3 regions of the Mycobacterium sp. TY815 genome follow, and region 2 is predicted to be linked to each of the others. Evidence: predicted binding sites of a transcription regulator. Region 2 holds the regulator's gene; each other region holds the start of a gene.
The links. Region 2 encodes LexA, which represses DNA repair genes until DNA is damaged. Its sites were predicted from a motif close to CGAACANNTGTTCG; they were not measured.
Positions count from the first base shown of each region.

Region 1 (6,591 bases), 900 kb from region 2:
TGCCCATGAAGCCGATCCCGCAGCCGGCGCCGGCGGCCAACCCCGCATCCGTCGCCGATCAGCGCACCCGGGAGCACGCCGGATGAGGCGCTTGCTGGGTGTCCTGATGGCAGCGGTGAGCGTGCTGGCCGGCTGCGCGAGCGTGCCCAGTTCGTCGGCGCCGCAGGCCATCGGCACCGTCGAGCGACCGGCGCCGTCGAACCTGCCCAAGCCCACCCCGGGCATGGATCCCGACGTGTTATTGCGCGAATTCCTCAAGGCGACCGCCGATCCGGCCAACCGGCACCTGGCGGCCCGGCAGTTCCTCACCCAGTCGGCCTCCAATTCCTGGGACGACGCCGGTAGCGCGCTGCTCATCGACCATGTGGTGTTCGTGGAAACCCGTGGCGCCGAGAAGGTTTCCGCGAGCATGCGGGCCGACATCCTCGGCTCGCTGTCCGATATCGGGGTTTTCGAGACCGCCGAAGGCCAGCTGCCGGACCCGGGACAGATCGAGCTGGTCAAGACGTCCGGCGGATGGCGCATCGACCGCCTGCCCAACGGCGTCTTCCTGGACTGGCAGCAGTTCCAGGCGACCTACAAACGCAACACGCTGTACTTCGCCGACCCCACCGGGAAGACCGTCGTGCCCGACCCGCGCTACGTCGCGGTGTCCGACCACGACCAGCTGGCCACCGAGCTGATCTCCAAGCTGCTGGCCGGGCCGCGTCCGGAGATGGCGCACACGGTGCGAAACCTGCTGGCACCGCCGCTGCGGTTGCGCGGCCCGGTCACCCGGGCCGACGGCGGCAAGAGCGGCGTCGGGAAGGGTTATGGCGGCGCCCGCATCGAGCTCGAGAAGCTTTCCACCACCGACCCGCACAGCCGGGCTCTACTCGCCGCACAGATCATCTGGACGCTGGCGCGGGCCGATATCCGCGGGCCCTACGTCATCAACGCCGACGGCGCCCCGTTGGACGATCGGTTTGCCCAGGGCTGGAACACCTCCGACGTCGCCACGACCGACCCGGGCGTGGCCGACGGCGCCGGCGCCGGATTGCACGCCCTGGTGGGTGGATCGCTGGTGGAACTGGACGGACAGCATGTGACCACGTTGCCCGGAGCGTTCGGTCGCATGGGTGACCAGACCGGCGCCGCATTGTCACGCAGCGGGCGGCAGGTGGCATCGGTGGTGACACTGCGCCGCGGGGCGCCGGACATGGCGGCCTCCCTGTGGATCGGCGACCTCGGTGGCGAGGCGGTCCAGTCCGCCGACGGGCACAACCTGTCGAGGCCCAGCTGGTCGCTGGACGATGCGGTGTGGGTGGTGGTCGACGCCAACAACGTGCTGCGGGCGATTCAGGAACCCGCGACCGGACAGCCGGCCCGTATCCCGGTGGACTCCACCGCGGTGTCCAGCCGCTTCCCCGGGCCGATCACCGACCTGCAGTTGTCCCGCGACGGGACCCGCGCGGCGATGGTGATCGGGGGACAGGTGATTCTCGCCGGTGTCGAGCAGACTCAGGCCGGCCAGTTCGCGCTGACATACCCCCGGCGGCTGGGCTTCGGACTCGGAACGTCAGTGGTGTCCCTGTATTGGCGAACAGGTGACGACATCGTGGTGACCCGCAACGACGCCACCCACCCGGTGTCCTACGTCAACCTCGACGGCGTCAACTCCGATGCGCCCGCACGAGGGCTGCAGATCCCGTTGTTCGCCATCGCCGCCAATCCGTCCACCGTCTATGTCGCCGGTCCACAGGGCGTGCTGATGTACTCCGCGTCTGCCGCGGAGAACCAACAGGGCTGGTCAGAAGTGGCCGGACTGATGATCGGCGGCGCGGCGCCGGTCCTGCCGGGATAACAGTGTCGAGCAACTGACCCCACCGGCTACCCTGCTGGTGAGGAGGCGCTTGCCGATGTCGCCCAAGGTTCCATTCCTGCGTTGGGACGACCCGTTCCGCGCCTTGGAGATGCTGTCTTCGCTGTGGTCCTCGACCGGAATTCCGTCGGTCGGGGCCCACGCGGTGGCGATGCCTTACCGGACCTTGTTCGCCACGTTGCAGCAGCTGCTGGTCGGTAAGGAAGTCACCGTTCGCATCGGCGATCAGGACGTGACGCTGACCGTCGTCGAGCTGGAGTCGGAGCTGGATCCGCAGGGGTTGCCGGTGGGCCAGCTCGGCGAAGTCCGGGTGGCGGCACGCGATATCTGCTGGGCCGACAACCGCCTGCAGAGCGCGGTTGCCGTGATGCGCAACGTGCACATCCGTCCCGGGGTGCCGCCGCTGGTCATTGCGGCCCCGACAGAGCTGACCACCGAGTTGCCGAAGGACGTCTTCGACCATGTGCTGGAGCAGGCGGCACCGCATCTGCGCAGCGAGTCGGGGGAGGACGGGACGGCGCGGCTGAGTTGGGCGCGGCGACCCGGGCTGGGCGGTCTCGAGGTGGACGCCGACGTGGTGGGCTCGACTTTGTGGTTGCGCCCGCGGGCGGTGGTGGCCGGCCAGCGGCGGTGGAAGCTGCCATTGCGGACGCCGGCCTACCAGGTGGCGCTGCCGGAGCTGCCGCATGGATTGATGATCACCGGGGTCGAGCTCACACCGGATTCCCTGCACCTGGCCGGTCTGCTGCCGGAGTGGCGGATGGAGTTGCCGCTGCGGGCGCTCGAAGAGCTCATCACCCGGCTGAGCCAGGGTGCGCTGAGCTTCAGCTGGCCGTCGCTGTGGTGGGGCTCGGACTGATCGGGCGAGCGAATTACATGTCTGTAAATTACATCGCTGTAATTCGATGTAGACGGTAGCTGAATAGTCATTTCTCGCGCTTTTTCTGCCATTCGGCGATTGCGACCCGATGGCGACCCGGGCGACCGGGTAGCACAGTTTTGAGGGTCAAAACCCTTCCGCTCGTAACTGTTTGGGAAAGACACTGTCACGGCACGGCCGGTGCTTGGCATCGGTTCGGCAACCATCAATTTTGTGCTCTAGGCAAGAATTCGACACGCCAATACGGTTCCCCATTGTTATTGATTGCGGGGGCAATTGGGGAGAACGAACGGAGTTGGCGTTGCGGATTATCGATCGATTCTGCGTAGCGGTTGCTGCCGGCGCGGGGTTGTGCGGGGCTGCGCTGGCGTTGAGTCCGGGTGCGGTGGCCACTCCACTGCGCACCGGCGGCGGGAACTGCATCGAGCAGCAGATGGGATTCGCTGCCGGGCCGGTGGCCGCGGCGCCCGTGGTGCTGCCCGGTCCGGTGCCGATCGCGCCCGCGGTACCTGTCGTGCCGGTCGTGCCTCCGGTGCCCCCAGTGCCCGTGGTGCCTCCGGTGGCGCCGGTTGTTCCGGTCGCGGGCGCGGGGGCCGGGGCGGCCGAAGGTGCAGGGGTCGCTGCTCCGATCGCGACGCAGGCCGGTACCGGCAAAGGTGCACCCATGACTCCGTCCAGTGGGAAGGCCGCCGACCCGGTCGTGCTGCCGGGGCCGCAGGCGCCCTCGCCTCAGGCCGTGGCCGCCGAGGTGCCCTCGGCACCTATCCCGGCCGTGCTGGCCGGGACGACGACCGCATTGCCGGCGTGTGGGGCGGTGGGCGCTCCGGCGCAGTAGGAGTCGCAAGGTGGCGAATCCCCGACGAGGCATCTGACCCGCCTCGAGTGCTACAGGCCCGCTGAGCCGAGAGTGAAAGCGGTGACGAGGATGAGGGATTGGCCGATGGAGCACAGGAGCGGGATGACGAGGGGGAGTCGTCGGCGTCTCCACAAGTAGGCGTAGGTCGTCGCAACGACCTCGACGATGATCAGCACGCCGGTTCCCACCGCGCTGATCAACGCGGCCTCCCGAAGATGAGACCCGCGCTCGCAATGCACGTGGTGAATGCGGCACTGATCGTGTGGATCGGCGGTGACCAGAAGTGCCAGATTCAGCAGCACCGTGAACAGCACCAGAACGGCATGCAGCGCGACTAGCCCAATTGCCCCGCCGTTGCCCCTTCCCGTTCGGAGGGCCGAATTCTGTGCGGGCATGGACTGATTGTCGGCGACTCGGTGGCCTTTCGCACGAGTGACGGGGCCTGACCTGCGGTGACACCGGAGTGTCAGGGGGCCTTGTATACTCGAACAGGTGTTCGAATCATCCAGTGGCGGCGCTCCCTCCGGGGAGACACCGGGTCCCCGGTCGCCGACGGTGGGGGAGTGGGCGGTGTGGGATGCCCGCTGGCGCGAGTCGGTGGTGCGTCGTCAGGTGTTGGCCGTGGCGACTGAGGAGTCGGTGGGCTGGATGGCGCGGATCGGTGCTGCGGCGCGCTGGGTCAATCAGGGTGCGGCTGCGGAGTTGGTGGCGATTGGGGAGTTGTTCGCCTACCGGCTGGCCCGGGGTGGGGAGCGGGAGGACTGGGCGATCGACACGACCAGGGCGGTGGCTGGGGAGGTGGCCGCGGGGTTGAAGATCAGTCAGGGCCGTGCGGAGACCAAGGTGCGTTATGCCCGGGCGATGCGTGAGCGGCTACCGCAGGTGGGCGCGGTGTTGTGTGCCGGGGATATCGATCTGGAGGCGTTCTCGACGATTGTGTTCCGTACCGATCTGATCGAGGACCCGCAGGTGCTGGCGGCGGTGGACGCCGCGATCGCCGCGCGGGTGACGCGCTGGCCGTCGTTGAGCCGGGGGCGGCTGGCTAAGAAGGTCGATGCGATCGTGGCTCGCGCCGATGGTGATGCGCTGCGCCGCCGCAAAGAAGCGCAGGCTGATCGGGAGGTGTGGATCGGTGCGCCGGCCGACGGGATCTGCCCGATCGAGGGCCGGTTGCGCAGTACCGACGCCCGGGCCGTGGAGGCGCGGCTGACGGTGTTGGCGGCCACGGTGTGCCCGCATGATCCGCGCACCGCCGCCCAGCGCCGCGCTGATGCGTTGGGGGCGCTGGCCGCTGCGGCGACCCGGCTGGGCTGTGAATGCGGCCGCTCCGATTGCACCGCCGCCGGCAGAAAGCCTTCTGGCCCGGTGGTGATTCAGGTGATCGCCGAACAAGCCACCCTCAACGGGCACGCCGACAGCCCCGCCTACCTACTGGGCGGGCAGGACCTCATCACCCCTGAACTGCTGGCCGAGGTGGCGCTGACCGCCAAACAGGTGCCGTTGATCCATCCCGGCTACGCCGCCCCTGAACCCCACTACACCCCCTCGCAGGGATTGACCGATTTCGTGCGGGCCCGGGATCTGACGTGCCGCTGGCCCGGCTGCGAGGTACCGGCCACCGGCTGCGACCTGGATCACACCATCCCCTACGCCCAGGGCGGGCCCACCCATGCCGGCAACCTCAAGTGCTACTGCCGCGCGCACCATTTGATGAAAACGTTCTGGGGCTGGACCGAGCAGCAACTCGCCGACGGCACCCTGATCCTGACCTCCCCGGGCGGGGACACCCACGTCACCACCCCCGGTAGCGCGCTGCTGTTTCCCAGCCTGTGCCACGCCGTGGGCGGCATGCCCGCCCCCGAAGCCCACACCCCACCACAGGACTACTGCGCCGAGCGCACCGCGATGATGCCCACCCGCCGCCGCACCCGCACCCAAGACCGCGCCGCCCGCGTCGCCGCCGAACGCCGCGCCAACCGCCAGGCCCGCATCACCGCCACCGGCCCACCCGACGACGAACCCCCACCGTTCTAGCTGGGTGGCCGGTCGGGGTTCAGGGTCGACGGCTGCAGCGGTTTCGGGTCGGCTTCCTTGCCGCTGTCCACGGCCGGGACGCCTTCTTTGACGATCACCGGGTCACCGACGTGGACCGTATTGAAGTACCACTCCGCGTCGGTGGGGCTCAGGCTGATGCAGCCGTGGCTGACGTTGTCGACGCCCATCGCGTTGACCGCCCACGGAGCCGAGTGCACGTACAGACCGTGGTTGGTGATGCGCACGGCATAGTCCACCTGCAGGCGGTAACCATCGGGGTTGTCGACGGGAATGCCGACGCTGCTCGAATCCATCATCACCGAGCGGTCTTTCGCGAGAACGCTGTACGTCCCCACCGGCGTTCCATATTCCGGCCTGCCCATGGACGCGGGCAGCACGCCCGGCTCGCCGAAGTGCGTGCGGTGATGCGGCGCCGGCAGCGCCGGCGCCGGCGTGTCCGCCTCGACCCCGTCAATGCTCACGGTGAACGTGTGGTTGGTGATGTCCGCGACGCCGACGACGGCCGGGCCCGTCTTGAACTCCGTGCGCAAACCGCCCACCGAGAGCGCCACGGTGCTGTGCGCCGGCCAGAACCGGTCGGGCACCCACTGCACGACGTTGCTGTCCAGCCACTCGAACTTGCCGCTCATCGCGGGTGCCGACGTCACTTCGATGGCATGCTCCACGGCCTCGCGGTTCGCTACCGGTCCGCCGAATGTCACCACGACGGGGTGTGCGACACCCACCACCGAGCCGCGCACGGGCAGCAGCGCAACGATGTCGGCGTAGCTGGCCGACTTGCTCGCCGCCATCAGCGTGACGCCGGCGTGCCCGGCCATCACTGTCGAAGTGATGCCCAGGAACACCAGCAGAGACCGGATCGCCGCCCGCATGGCTTTCTCTCCAGGGTTAATTAGTCGGATGGGTAATAAGCCTTCGCTGCTGGAATGGTAGGGCCGC
Region 1 covers NZ_JAUFRX010000001.1:2,958,849-2,965,439, reverse strand. The annotation lists gene mtrB (MtrAB system histidine kinase MtrB) at 1-86, shown strand, start outside; gene lpqB (MtrAB system accessory lipoprotein LpqB) at 83-1,843, shown strand; gene QXK92_RS12755 (LmeA family phospholipid-binding protein) at 1,899-2,720, shown strand; gene QXK92_RS12750 (hypothetical protein) at 3,043-3,576, shown strand; gene QXK92_RS12745 (hypothetical protein) at 3,627-3,992, opposite strand; gene QXK92_RS12740 (HNH endonuclease signature motif containing protein) at 4,168-5,631, shown strand; gene QXK92_RS12735 (Ig-like domain-containing protein) at 5,628-6,524, opposite strand.
Region 1: QXK92_RS12740 (HNH endonuclease signature motif containing protein) is a predicted target of LexA. The motif match lies at 4,083-4,096, and genes of this name have one in related genera.

Region 2 (6,591 bases):
GGCTGGAAGCCGGCAAACAGGGCTTCCTGGGCATGGCGGTGCCGGAGGAGTACGGCGGCGGGGGAAACCCGGATTTTCGCTACAACACGATCGTCACCGAGGAGACCACCCGCGGTCGCTACAGCGGCATCGGGTTCGGCCTGCACAACGACATCATTGCGCCCTACCTGCTGCACCTGGCCACCGAAGAGCAGAAGCAGCGCTGGCTGCCGAAATTCTGCACCGGAGAACTGATCACCGCGATCGCGATGACCGAGCCGGGAACCGGAAGTGACCTGCAGGGCATCAAGACCCGCGCGGTCAAAGAGGGCGACCACTACGTGCTCAACGGGTCAAAGACGTTCATCACCAACGGAATCAACTCCGACCTGGTGATCGTCGTGGCGCAGACCGACCCGGAGAAGGGCGCGCAGGGCTTCAGCCTGCTGGCCGTCGAGCGCGGCATGGAGGGCTTCGAACGCGGCCGTCACCTCGACAAGATCGGCCTGGACGCCCAGGACACCGCCGAACTGTCTTTCACAGACGTGAAGGTTCCGGCCGAGAACCTGCTCGGCCAGGAGGGCATGGGCTTCATCTACCTGATGCAGAACCTGCCGCAGGAACGGCTGAACATCGCCGTCATGGCGGCAACGGCCATGGAAACGGTGCTCGAGCAGACGCTGCAATACACCAAGGAGCGCAAGGCTTTTGGCAAGCCGATCGGTAGCTTCCAGAACAGCCGGTTCGTGCTGGCCGAGCTGGCGACCGAGGCCACCGTGGTACGCATCATGGTGGACAACTTCATCGCGCTCCACCTGGAGGGGAAGCTGACGGCCGAGCAGGCCGCGATGGCCAAGTGGTACTCCACCGAAAAGCAGGTTCATCTGATCGACCGCTGCCTGCAACTGCATGGTGGGTACGGCTACATGCGCGAATACGATGTTGCCCGTGCCTATCTCGACGCCCGGGTGCAGACCATCTACGGCGGCACGACCGAGATCATGAAAGAGATCATCGGCCGCGGGCTGGGCGTCTAGCGCTTAGTCCGCGTCGCGGTGCGCCTCGTGCACCCGCCGCAGTAGCTCCGCCAGCTCGTCGTCCGGTCTGAGCTTGTCGTTGTATTTGGTTGCCAGCACGTCTATTTCGCGTTCCGCCTGCAGCAGCGCGGCGTAGGCCTCGTCGCGTTGCGCCGGATCCTGCATCGAGGCCAGGTACTCGTTCGCATGCCGGCGTGCCCGGCTGACGGCGTTCTGTCTGCGGCCGCGCGCCGAATACAACGACACCAGCGTCGTTATCAGCAGCACCGCGACGATCACCAGCAGCGACACCGTGATGCTCAATTCGACGACCGGAACTGGCCTGCCGTGGTTGATGAAGGGAAGGTTGTTGTCGTGCAGCGCTTCCAGAATCAGCTTCACACCGATGAAGCCCAGTACCACGGCCAGTCCGTAGGTCAGGTAGACCAGCCGGTCCAGCAGATTGTCGATCAGAAAGTACAGTTGGCGAAGGCCGAGTAGTGAGAACGCGGTCGCGGCGAACACCAGGTAAATGTTCTGCGTCAGACCGAACATCGCGGGCACCGAATCGAACGCGAACAACAGGTCGGTACCGCCGACGGCGATCATGACCAGCAGCAGCGGCGTCATCACCCGCCGACCGTCCTGCACCACGAACAGCCCGTCGCCGTCGTACTCGGTGGATGTCCGCAGGAAGCGGTTGGCCAATCGGATGACCAGGTTGTCGGCGTTACTGTCTTCTGTCTCTGCCGGTTTGGCGAGTTTGCCGGCCATCACCAGCAGGCCCAGGCCGAATACGTAGAAGACCGCGTTGAAGCTGTTGAGGAGTGCGCCGCCCAGAATGATGAAGACGGTGCGCGCGATCAGCGCGAAAGCGATACCGAACAACAGCACCTTCTGCTGCGCCACCCTGGGCACCGCGAAGCTGCTGATGATCACCAGGAAGACGAAAAGGTTGTCCACGGAAAGGGCTTCGTTGCTCAGGTAGCCGGCGAAATACTCGACCGCCATGTGGGGGCTGCCCAGGACGGCGACGCCCACACCGAAGATCACCGCTATGCCGATATAGGTCGCCGACCAGATCGCGGCCTCACGTAGCGTCGGCACGTGCGTCTTGCGTACCTGAAAGACATAGTCGAACAGCATCAACCCGGCGATGAGGACGATGGTGACGGCCCAGCCAAGTCCGGAAACGCCCATGCGCGCTGGATTTCCTCTCACGGGATCGGCCGGCATGCCAGGCGGGATGTTGTCTCCGGCACGGTAACCCAATGGGTGACAGGGGCGCAGCGCGGTTTCACCGGTTTCTCGCGACACGAGCGCGGGCCGGCATCATTTCGACATCGGCTCGGTATCCGTTTCCGTAATATGTACGATTTGACTTCGCATATCTCGTTCGCTAGAGCAAAGTTATGCGAGCCCGGTGGCGATGTGAATCGTGGCCGGGAAACGGCCCACGGCGGTGAATCCGCCTGCTTGCCAGGTGGGCAGGGCGTCGGCTTGGAGGCTTGGTGAACGGGCAGAGGGGTCAATTGAACAAGTTGGTTGGGCGTGCGCTGGTCGGCCTGACGGCCGCCGCGTTGGCGACCGGTTTGGCCCTGGGGTTGCTGGCGCCTGCCGCGTCCGCGTCGCCGATCGGCGACGCCGAGGCGGCCATGATGGCCGCATGGGATAAGGCGGGCGGTGCCTCGTCCACGCTCGGCGCCAGAAAAGGCGACGTCTACCCCCTCGGGGACGGATTCGCTCTGGACTTCGACGGCGGCAAGATGTACTTCACTCCCGCCACCGGTGCCAGGTACATGTTCGGCCCCATCCTGGACAAATACGAGTCACTGGGCGGTCCGGCCAACAGCGATCTCGGATTTCCGACCATCAACGAGGTGCCCGGACTCGCCGGGCCCGACAGCCGGGTGAGCACATTCGCGGCCAGCGACAACCCGGTGATCTTCTGGACACCCGATCACGGCGCATTCGTGGTCCGCGGCGCACTCAACGCCGCCTGGGACAAACTCGGCAGCTCGGGCGGGGTGCTGGGGGCGCCGGTCGGCGACGAAACCTACGACGGTGAAGTGGCGTCGCAGAAGTTCACCGGCGGAGAGGTGTCCTGGAACAGGAAGACCAAGGAATTCAGCACCAACCCGCCGGCCCTGGCCGATCAGCTCAAGGGCCTGCAGATAGCGATCGACCCCACCGCCGCCATCAACATGGCCTGGCGTGCGGCCGGCGGCGCGAACGGTCCGCTGGGCGCCAAGAAGGGCGGCCCGAATCCGATCGGTGGCGACGGCATCGTCCAGGAGTTCAACGGCGGCAAGATCTTCTTCAGCCCGGCCACCGGCGCCAACGCCGTCGAAGGGCCGATCCTGCAGAAGTACGAGTCGTTGGGCGGACCGGTCAGCAGTGACCTGGGCTTCCCGATCTCGAATGAGGCGGACGGCGGCATCACCCCGGCCAGCCGGATCGCCACCTTCTCCGCCGCCGACAAGCCGGTGATCTTCTGGACTCCTGATCACGGCGCGTTCGTCGTGCGCGGCGCCATGAAGGCGGCATGGGACAAGCTGAAGGGGGCCACCGGCAAACTGGGCGCCCCCGTCGGCGACCAGAGCGTCGACGGAGACGTGGTCTCGCAGAAGTTCACCGGCGGCAAGGTGTCGTGGAACCGTGCGAAGAACACCTTCACCACCGATCCGGCGAACTTGGCGCCGCTGCTGTCCGGCCTGCAGGTGTCGGGGCAGAACCAGCCCAGCACCACCGCGTCGCCACCGCCCGGCAAGAAGTTCACCTTCCACTGGTGGTGGTTGGCGGTGGCGGTGCCGGTGTTGCTGCTTGTTCTGATGACTGTGCTGGTGGTGTTCGGTCTGCGCCGCCGTCGCGCCGGCCGGGCAGTGCCCGCGTACGACCACGGTCACGATGTGGCCGACGAGTTCGACAGGGGCGCCGACGGGCGCTGGTCGCACGACGACATCGATTACGGCTCCGAGCGCTTCCCGCCAGTCGAGCACCACCCTGAAGAGCACGAGATGCCGGAGTACGGTGCAGCGCCGCGGGTGAGCTGGTCCAGAGGGGGCGGGACCGTGGCCGCGCCCGACGAGCGCGGTCTGGGCCGTGAGGAATACCACGACGAGCACGACCGCAGCGCCGAATACGCCGACGACTATGCGCATGGCGCCGACGATTACGCGCACGGCGCCGACGACTACGCGCACGGCGCCGACGATTACGCCGCCGGATCCGAGGAATACGTGGCTGCGGCCGAGCAGGACACGGACTTCGAGGAGCACGACGAGTCCGGCGGGTTCGAAGGCGATGAAGACCCCGACGCGGTGGACACCACCCCGACACCCATCGTCACACGCGGCGCATTCGGCCAGCTCGTGGAGGCCGAGCCCCACGTTGCGGAAACGGTCTCGCCGGAAGCGTTCGCGGAGGAGTCCTCGATACCGCACAGCGAAGGTGCTGCGGCGCCGGACGTTCCCGAGGCCCATCCGGAGCACGAATTTCCGGACATCTTCTATCCGCGTGGAGGTCCCGCGGAAGAGGAGGTGCCCGACGTGGCGCCGGAGGACGCGAACGTGGCGCCTGAGCCGAGGAAGGGGCGGCATGCCGCCGCCGATGACCCGGGTTATGCGCCGGCAGCGACCGAGGCGGCTTACGCCGCGGCGCCGCAGGCCGAGGCGGCCCGAGGCGCGGAGGGTGCTGCAGTGCGGCCAACCATCCACCTGCCTCTCGAGGATGACCCGTACCGGGCCCCGGATGGCTACCCGATCAAGGCCAGCGCCCGATTCGGCCTGTACTACACGCCCAACAGCGCGTTGTACCACGACACTCTGGCCGAGATTTGGTTCGCCAACGAGGCAGTGGCGCAGGCCAACGGCTTCGTCAGGGCCGACTGAGCCATAGGCCTGCTGGAGCGGTTCAGCCTTACACCTTGCGGATGACCGTGACGACCTTCCCGAGCACGGTCGCGTCATTCCCGGGGATCGGGTCGAACGCCGGGTTGTGGGGCATCAGCCACACTTGGCCACCTGCTCGCTTGAAGGTCTTGACGGTGGCCTCGCCGTCGATCATGGCGGCCACGATGTCGCCGTTGTCCGCGACGTTCTGCTGACGTACCACCACCCAGTCGCCGTCGCAGATGGCGGCTTCCACCATCGAGTCGCCGACGACCTTGAGAAGGAACAACGTCCCCTCGCCGACCAGCTCACGGGGTAGCGGAAAGACGTCCTCGACGGCTTCCTCGGCGAGGATGGGCCCACCGGCGGCGATGCGGCCCAGTACGGGCACGAAAGTGGGTTCCGGGAGGGCATCCGAGCCGGCCACATCGGTGGTGGGTGCAGTCACGGCGTCGTCAGCCGCCCGCACATCCACGGCCCGCGGTCGATTCGCGTCCCGGCGCAGGTAGCCCTTGCGCTCCAGCGTGCGCAATTGATGAGCCACCGAGGATGTCGACGTCAGGCCCACCGCGTCGCCGATCTCGCGAATACTCGGCGGATACCCGCGGGTGGTGACCGAGGCCCTGATGACTTCGAGGATGGTGCGCTGCCGCTCGGTCAGCGCGGAGTCGACGGAGTGCAGCCGTCCGTCTGCGGTGGTTCCGCGGGAACCGGCTCGATCAGCTACTGGGGGGTCGTTGCTGTCGCTCATGCCACTGAATGTAACCGCCTCCGACCGAAGAATCAAACATGTGTTCGACGGGCGTGTCAGGCCGGCGTCGGCAGCGCCTCTATCGGCCCGGATCTGCGGAATCACAAGTGTGTAACTTTCCGGTGGATCGGGTATCCGAAATTCACCCAGCTGGTTGCACCGACAAAATCCTGTCGGTGGTGAGGTCTACCGTTTTGCTCGTACGACACGCGTCGCTCAGGTGTTCGATATCGAACACCTGAGCGACTAAGGTCGAACACACGAGCGATTTTTCGTCGACCGGAGGCAACGACATGACAATCAGCTACGCGGGCCCGCAGCGCACCTGGAACGGGCAAAGGCTGGTGACCAGGCCTGCCAACAGGCCGTTCGACGAGTCGCCTTACTACCGCGCGGGGCAGATCCGTTCGACCAGGCCGGGCCCCACCCGTCCAGGCGGCACGCCCATGCGGTACTACGGAACCGGTGTCGCGGTGTCGACGGCATCGCACCGCCGCCGTCCGGTCTCAGTGTTGACGACGGTGGGATTGGCCCTGCTCGCCGGCATCATCACGCTCTGGCTCGGTTTGATGGCCAACTTCGGCAGCGTGCTGAACGACGAGCCCGCTGAGGCGGCGGCGCAGGTGCCCGCCGCACTCGCGGTGGTCCGCGTGGAACCCGGAGAGTCGTTGCAGCAGCTGGCCTCCCGGGTGGCACCCGGCGCACCGGTCCGCGACGTCGTGGAGCGCATCCGCAACCTCAACGCCCTGGACTCCAATTCGGTGGCGGCCGGCCAGACGTTGATCGCTCCGATCGGGTGAAGCCCGGCCGAATAGCGCTCTGCACCAACGTTGCTCGGCCCGTTCCGGCCAGCGTGTGAACGGGCGTGCCAGCAGTGGCCCCGCCGGGGGTGCGCAGGTACTCTCGGGGTGGTTCTGCGGTACCCCGAAGTCAGGCGCAGCGAAGGAGCGGTTAT
Region 2 covers NZ_JAUFRX010000001.1:2,055,300-2,061,890, reverse strand. The annotation lists gene QXK92_RS08575 (acyl-CoA dehydrogenase family protein) at 1-1,016, shown strand, start outside; gene QXK92_RS08570 (TerC/Alx family metal homeostasis membrane protein) at 1,020-2,195, opposite strand; gene QXK92_RS08565 (LGFP repeat-containing protein) at 2,507-4,885, shown strand; gene lexA (transcriptional repressor LexA) at 4,914-5,636, opposite strand; gene QXK92_RS08555 (LysM peptidoglycan-binding domain-containing protein) at 5,930-6,436, shown strand; gene nrdR (transcriptional regulator NrdR) at 6,590-6,591, shown strand, end outside.

Region 3 (6,591 bases), 920 kb from region 2:
GTCTTCACTTCGGCCGCGAATTCCGTTGCCCCGGAACTGATGTACTGGATCGCGCCGTCGAGCACCGCAGGCACCAGCACGTCGAGGTCGGGCTGGGGCGCGGTGATCCACGTCGTGAACAGCGCGCGCAGGCCGTCCGCATCGCTCTGGTCATCGGACCCGGCACTGAGCAACTCGATGAACGGATCGAGATCGGACACGTTCAGCGCCCGCAGCAATTCGACGGTCCGCGAGGCCTGACGGAAACCGGCGAGCGCTTCGAAGGGCTGCAACGCCACCAGCAGTTCCGGCTTGTGGCTGGTGTCGCGGTAGTTGCGCACGGGCGAGTTCACCGGGATGCCCAGCCGCTCTTCGCGGGCGAAACCCTCAAGGGCCTGCGCCGCACTAGGGTGTGCCTGCAGCGACAACGGCTCGTCGGCGGCGAGCACCTTGACCAGGAAGGGCAGCACGTCACCGAACCGCGCCCGCAAGGTGGGCCCGAGCTGACCATCCGGGTCAGAGGTTAGTGCGGCCAGCAACGAGGCTTCGCCGTTCGGCGTCTCCAGCCAGGCCGGGTCACCGGGATGGGCGCCGAACCACAGCTCGGCTTCGGGATGCGCGGCAGGCACCGGCCGTCCGGTGAATTCGGCGAGAGCGGTGCGTGATCCCCAGGCGTACGTCCGTAACGCTCCGCGTAGCAGTTCCACCGTTTATCTATCCCCGTGCCAGTCGCAGGTAAACCGCGGCCATCTCCAGCCGAACGGCCAATACTGCCAGTTGCTGCTCGGCGCGGGCCGCGGCGGTCGGCGGCGGGGGTCCGTCCTGCATGTCTTCGGCACCGATCAGATAGACGTCGTCGAGTCCGGCCACCCGGGCGGACACCACCGTCCGCTCGGCGGCCAGCGTCAGTGCCAGGACCCGCAACCGCTGGGGCAGCGGACCGTCGATCTGCTCGTCGTGGAACAGCGCATCGGCAGGGTCGGCGAAGCCGCTCGGTCCGTTGCGCAGTGCCGCCACCGCGTCGCCCAGGCCCGCGGCCGCCGCGGCCTGCTGCGCGACCCGCAGCAGCACCGCACTACCGTGCCGGGCCAGGGCCAGGGTCGCCGCGTTGTCACCGGCCAGCGCGACCCGGCAGTCGGTCATCCGGGCGGCCAATGTCTTGGCGGGGTTGGTGAACAGGTCGCGGCCTGCGCTGTTGCGCAATGCCTCGGCGTCGAGTTCGTCGGCCAGCGCGGCCAGATCGATGGTCAGCCGCGAATCGACGGTTTGCAGCACCGCCAGCCCGGCCGCCAGGTACCGGCACAACCCGAACTCCTCGGGACCCGGCAAGCGCGGCGACAACACCGCGACCCGGCCGGCGGTGGAATCGCGCAGGGGACCCTCGAACGGCGCCACCACCACGACCCGCGCGCCCCGGCGCACTCCGGTGGCGGCCGCGCCCACCAGCGCGGGATCACCGGGATCGTCACCGGCGACAATCAGCACATCCAGCGGACCGACCCACGGCGGCGCTTCGGTGACGAGAACAATCGGCTCGGCGGCCGCGGTGGCCAGCGTCGCCGCCAACAATGCGCCGGCGGTTTCCGCTGCGCCGCGACCGGCCACCCAGATCACGCTGCGCACCCGGTCCTCACCGCGCAGCGAGTCCAGTTCGCCTTCACTGAGAGCGGCCGCGACGGAACGCACCTGCGCGCCGGCCATCGACGCCGCGCGCAGCAGCCCGTCCCGGTCGGCGGCGATCAGGCCGTCAGCGTCCTCGAGATCGACGGCCCCCACGGCACTCACGGTCCGGCTCCGCTTGCCTGCGCGGCGATTTCGGCGCTCACCTGTGCGACCACGGCGTCCACATCCTCGATGCTGCGCCCCTCCACATTCAGCCGCAAGAGCGGTTCGGTGTTCGAGCTCCGCAGGTTGAACCAGCTGCCGTCGCCCAGGTCCACGGTGACACCGTCCAGATGGTCGATGGACTGGATCCGGCCCGCGAAAGTCTTCAGGACGGCGTCCACACAAGCCGGTGCGTCGGCCACGGTGAAGTTGATCTCGCCGGAGGATTCGTAGCGCTGGTAGTCGGCGGTGAGATCAGACAGAGGTCGCTCCTGCTCGCCGAGCGCGGCGAGCACATACAGCGCCGCCAGCATGCCGGAGTCAGCGCCCCAGAAGTCGCGGAAGTAGTAATGCGCCGAGTGCTCGCCACCGAAGATTGCGCCGGTTTCGGCCATCAGTGCCTTGATGTAGGAATGGCCGACGCGCGAGCGCAGCGGCGTGCCGCCGCGCTCGACCACCAGCTCCGGCACCGCGCGCGACGTGATGACGTTGTGAATCACCGTGGCGCCGATCTCGCGGCCCAGTTCGCGGGCGGCCACCAGGCTGGTCACCGTCGACGGCGAGACCGGATTGCCGCGCTCATCGACGACGAAGCAGCGGTCGGCGTCGCCGTCGAAGGCCAGGCCGATGTCCGCGCCGGTTTCGCGCACGTAGTTCTGCAGGTCCACCAGATTCGCCGGGTCCAGCGGGTTGGCCTCGTGGTTGGGGAACGTCCCGTCCAACTCGAAGTACAAGGGCAGCAACGTGATCGAGTCGATGGCGCCGAGCACCGCCGGTGCGGTGTGGCCGGCCATGCCGTTGCCCGCGTCCACCGCCACCCGCAACGGACGCAGGCCGGTGGTGTTGACCAGCGAGCGAAGGAACACCCCGTAGTCGGCCAGGACATCTTTGTCGGTGACCGAGCCGCGCGGCCCGTCATGACCCGGGACGCCCGCGATCACGTCCTCGCTGATGGTCTTCAGCCCGGTGTCGGCGCCGACCGGCTTGGCACCGGCACGACAGAGTTTGATGCCGTTGTACGCGGCGGGGTTGTGGCTGGCGGTGAACATGGCGCCAGGGCAATCCAGCTGCCCGGAGGCGAAGTACAACTGGTCGGTGGACGCCAGCCCAATGCGCACCACATCCAGTCCCTGCCCGGTGACCCCGGCGGCGAACGCCGCCGACAGCGACGGGGAACTGTCGCGCATGTCGTGACCGATGACCACCTGGCTCGCGCCTTCGCCGCGCATCAACCGGGCAAACGCCGCCCCGACATCGGTGACCAGCGCCTCGTTGATCTGTTCGCCCACCAGGCCGCGAACGTCGTAGGCCTTGATGACACGGTGGACAGCCTCGGCGGGCCACGACATTCTGCGGTGCTCCTGACGACCTGGGTGGGATGACTCTTGGCCGCCAGCCTATCGGCCCGGCGGAGCCCCGGACCCAGACGGTGGCGAACTAACCGGGAGGATCCGGCAGTACCCGCAGGTGGCCACGTCGGCGTCCGGAGCGGTGCTCGGGCGGAGCGAGCAGACCACCACTCGGCGCGGTGGCGTGGGCGCCCGCATGATGCAGATGCGCGTCGGCGGCGGTCCCCGCGGAGCGCGGTACGTCGTCGAAACCGTCACTGGCGATGAAGCCGTTCACCAGCGCGGGGGTGCGGGCCGGGGTACGCCCAGAAGCCCCGCCCTCGCGGACGGCATCGGCCAGCGCCACCAGTTCGTCGTCCTCGTCCGGATGGGTGGGTAGGGGTCCGGCATGGCGGACCAGTTCCCAGCCGCGCGGTGCCGTGATGCGGCCGGCGTGGTTGACGCACAGATCCCACGAGTGCGGTTCCCGCGCGGTAGCGAGCGGGCCGACCACCGCCGTCGAGTCCGAATAGACGAACGTCAACGTTGCCACTGCATAATGCGGACACCCGGGCCGGCAGCAGCGTCGGGGTACGTTCACGCTCGAAAGGCTATCGCGGGAAAACGCCACCGCAGCGGCGGACACGCGCATCGGCGGGGGCGATGTCCAACCGTTACCATCGGCGTCCAACCGTTACCATCGGCGCGTGAGCGGGGAAAGATCGGCTCTGCCGTTCGGCCGGCCGGGCCGCCGAAGAGGCCGGGATCTACGGGGTCCTTTGCTGCCGCCGACGGTTCCCGGGTGGCGCAGCCGGGCCGAGCGCTTCGACATGGCCGTATTGGAAGCCTACGAACCGATCGAGCGGCGCTGGCAGGACCGGGTGTCCGAACTCGACGTCGCGGTGGACGAGATCCCGCGTATCTCCGCCAAGGATCCCTACAGCGTGCAGTGGCCGCCGGAGGTGATCGCCGACGGTCCGATCGCGCTGGCCCGGTTGATACCGGCCGGTGTCGACGTCCGCGGAAATGCCACGCGGGCGCGAATTGTGTTGTTCCGCAAGCCCATTGAGCGACGAGCCAAAGACACCGTCGAACTCGGCGACTTGCTGCATGAAATCCTGGTGGCCCAGGTGGCGATCTATCTGGACGTGGAACCCTCAGTCATCGACCCCTCGATCGACGACTGAGCTACAGACCTCGGATCAGATGATGCCGCGCTTGAGGCGGCGACGTTCGCGTTCGGACAGACCACCCCAGATGCCGAACCGCTCGTCGTGCGCGAGGGCGTACTCCAGGCACTCGTGCCGGACCTCACAACCCAGGCAGATCTTCTTGGCCTCGCGGGTGGACCCGCCCTTCTCCGGGAAGAAGGCTTCGGGGTCGGTCTGGGCGCACAGCGCCTTGTCCTGCCATTGGTCGGCGGGGATCTCCTCGATCGGCTCCGGTTCGAATGCGGCAGGCGCATCGGGAACCACGCTCAGATGAGGACGGACGTGCGGCATGTAGGTTTCAGCCGGCTCGGGAGTGGTGTGCGGTGTGCCTGCCGTTACTCCCCGAAGGTACTCATAGGACATGCTCCGCCTCCTCACTAATAGAGAGTGAAATGGTTTCCCACTGTTTTGATGTACAGATGCCCAATTCGAACAAGTGATCGAATCTCGGTCTGCGACACCGGAACCGGCCGGCCAACCGGGAAATGACACTGATGTGATTAGACACGGGCCAGGGACCCTGGTCAAGCACTTCGGCGCATTTCCATACCATCTCGTGATCGAATTTCGGCGATTCTGTTGTCCGCGAAGCACGGCGTGTCGAGTACGAATTGATCACAAGTCCCTTGCGCCACATTGGTTACCAAGATTCACCCCACCCTAACGTGTCCCGGCGGGCAGGTACTGTCCTGGTGTGAAAGTCACCGTTCTGGTCGGGGGAGTCGGGGGCGCCCGCTTCCTGCTCGGCGTGCAGCGGTTGCTCGGCCTGGGCCAGTTTGCTCAGGGTGAGGATGCCGGCCACGAACTGAATGCGGTCGTCAACATCGGCGACGACGCGTGGATCCACGGCGTGCGCATCTGCCCGGACCTCGACACCTGTATGTACACCCTCGGCGGTGGCGTGGACCCGGAGCGGGGCTGGGGCCACCGCGACGAAACCTGGCATGCCAAAGAGGAACTCGCCCGCTACGGCGTGCAGCCCGACTGGTTCATGCTCGGCGACCGCGACCTGGCCACCCACCTGGTGCGGACCCAGATGCTCAACGCAGGCTATCCGCTGTCGCAGATCACCACGGCACTGTGCGACCGGTGGCAACCCGGCGCACGGTTGCTGCCGGCCAGCGACGACCGGTGTGAAACGCATGTGGTGATCACGGATCCGGCCGACGGAAACCGGCGGGCCATCCACTTCCAGGAGTGGTGGGTACGGCACCGCGCTCAGGTGCCCACCCACAGCTTCGCGTTCGTCGGCGCCGAAAAGGCCACCGCGACAACCGAAGCGGTGGCAGCCATCGCCGAAGCCGACGTCATCCTGGTGGCGCCGTCCAATCCGGTGGTCAGCGTCGGCGCCATTCTGGCGGTGCCCGGGATCCGTGGCGCGTTGCGGTCGGCCCCCGCCCCCGTTGTCGGCTACTCCCCCATCATCGGCGGAAAGCCGTTGCGCGGCATGGCCGATGCCTGCCTGTCCGTGATCGGGGTGGACTCCACCGCGGAGGCGGTCGGCCGGCATTACGGCGCCCGCAGCGCCACCGGGATACTGGACTGCTGGTTGGTGCACGACGGCGACAACGCGCAGATCGACGGTGTCGCGGTACGTGCGGTCCCGCTGTTGATGACCGACCCGGAGGCGACCGCCGAGATGGTGCGTGCCGGGCTGGACCTCGCGGGCGTGACGGTGTGACCGCCCTGCCGCCGGCCGGCGAGCACGGCGCCGCGGCCACCGTCGAAATCCTGCCCGTCACCGGGCTTCCCGAGTTCCGTCCCGGCGACGACCTGAGCGCCGCGCTCAGTGCGGCAGCGCCGTGGCTGCGCGACGGCGACGTGGTCGTGGTCACCAGCAAGGTGGTGTCCAAGGCCGAGGGCCGGCTGGTACCGGCGCCCGAGGATGACGAGGAACGAGACCGGTTGCGCCGCAAGCTGGTCGACGAAGAGGCCGTTCGGGTGCTCGCGCGCAAAGAGCGGACGTTGATCACCGAGAACCGGCTGGGGCTGATCCAGGCTGCGGCCGGGGTGGACGGATCCAACGTCGGGCGAAGGGAATTGGCGCTACTGCCGCTGGATCCGGACGCCAGTGCCGCCGCCCTGCGGGCCGGATTACGGGAGCGGCTCGGCGTCAACGTCGCGGTGGTGATCACCGACACCATGGGCCGCGCCTGGCGCAACGGTCAGATCGACGCGGCGATCGGCAGCGCGGGTCTGGCGGTACTGCACAACTATTCGGGCGCCGTCGACCAGCACGGCAACGAACT
Region 3 covers NZ_JAUFRX010000001.1:2,975,982-2,982,572, forward strand. The annotation lists gene manA (mannose-6-phosphate isomerase, class I) at 1-686, opposite strand, end outside; gene QXK92_RS12820 (TobH protein) at 694-1,764, opposite strand; gene QXK92_RS12825 (phosphomannomutase/phosphoglucomutase) at 1,761-3,152, opposite strand; gene QXK92_RS12830 (DUF3499 domain-containing protein) at 3,241-3,732, opposite strand; gene QXK92_RS12835 (metallopeptidase family protein) at 3,860-4,318, shown strand; gene QXK92_RS12840 (WhiB family transcriptional regulator) at 4,334-4,705, opposite strand; gene cofD (2-phospho-L-lactate transferase) at 5,037-6,023, shown strand; gene QXK92_RS12850 (coenzyme F420-0:L-glutamate ligase) at 6,029-6,591, shown strand, end outside.
Region 3: cofD (2-phospho-L-lactate transferase) is a predicted target of LexA. The motif match lies at 4,772-4,785, and genes of this name have one in related genera.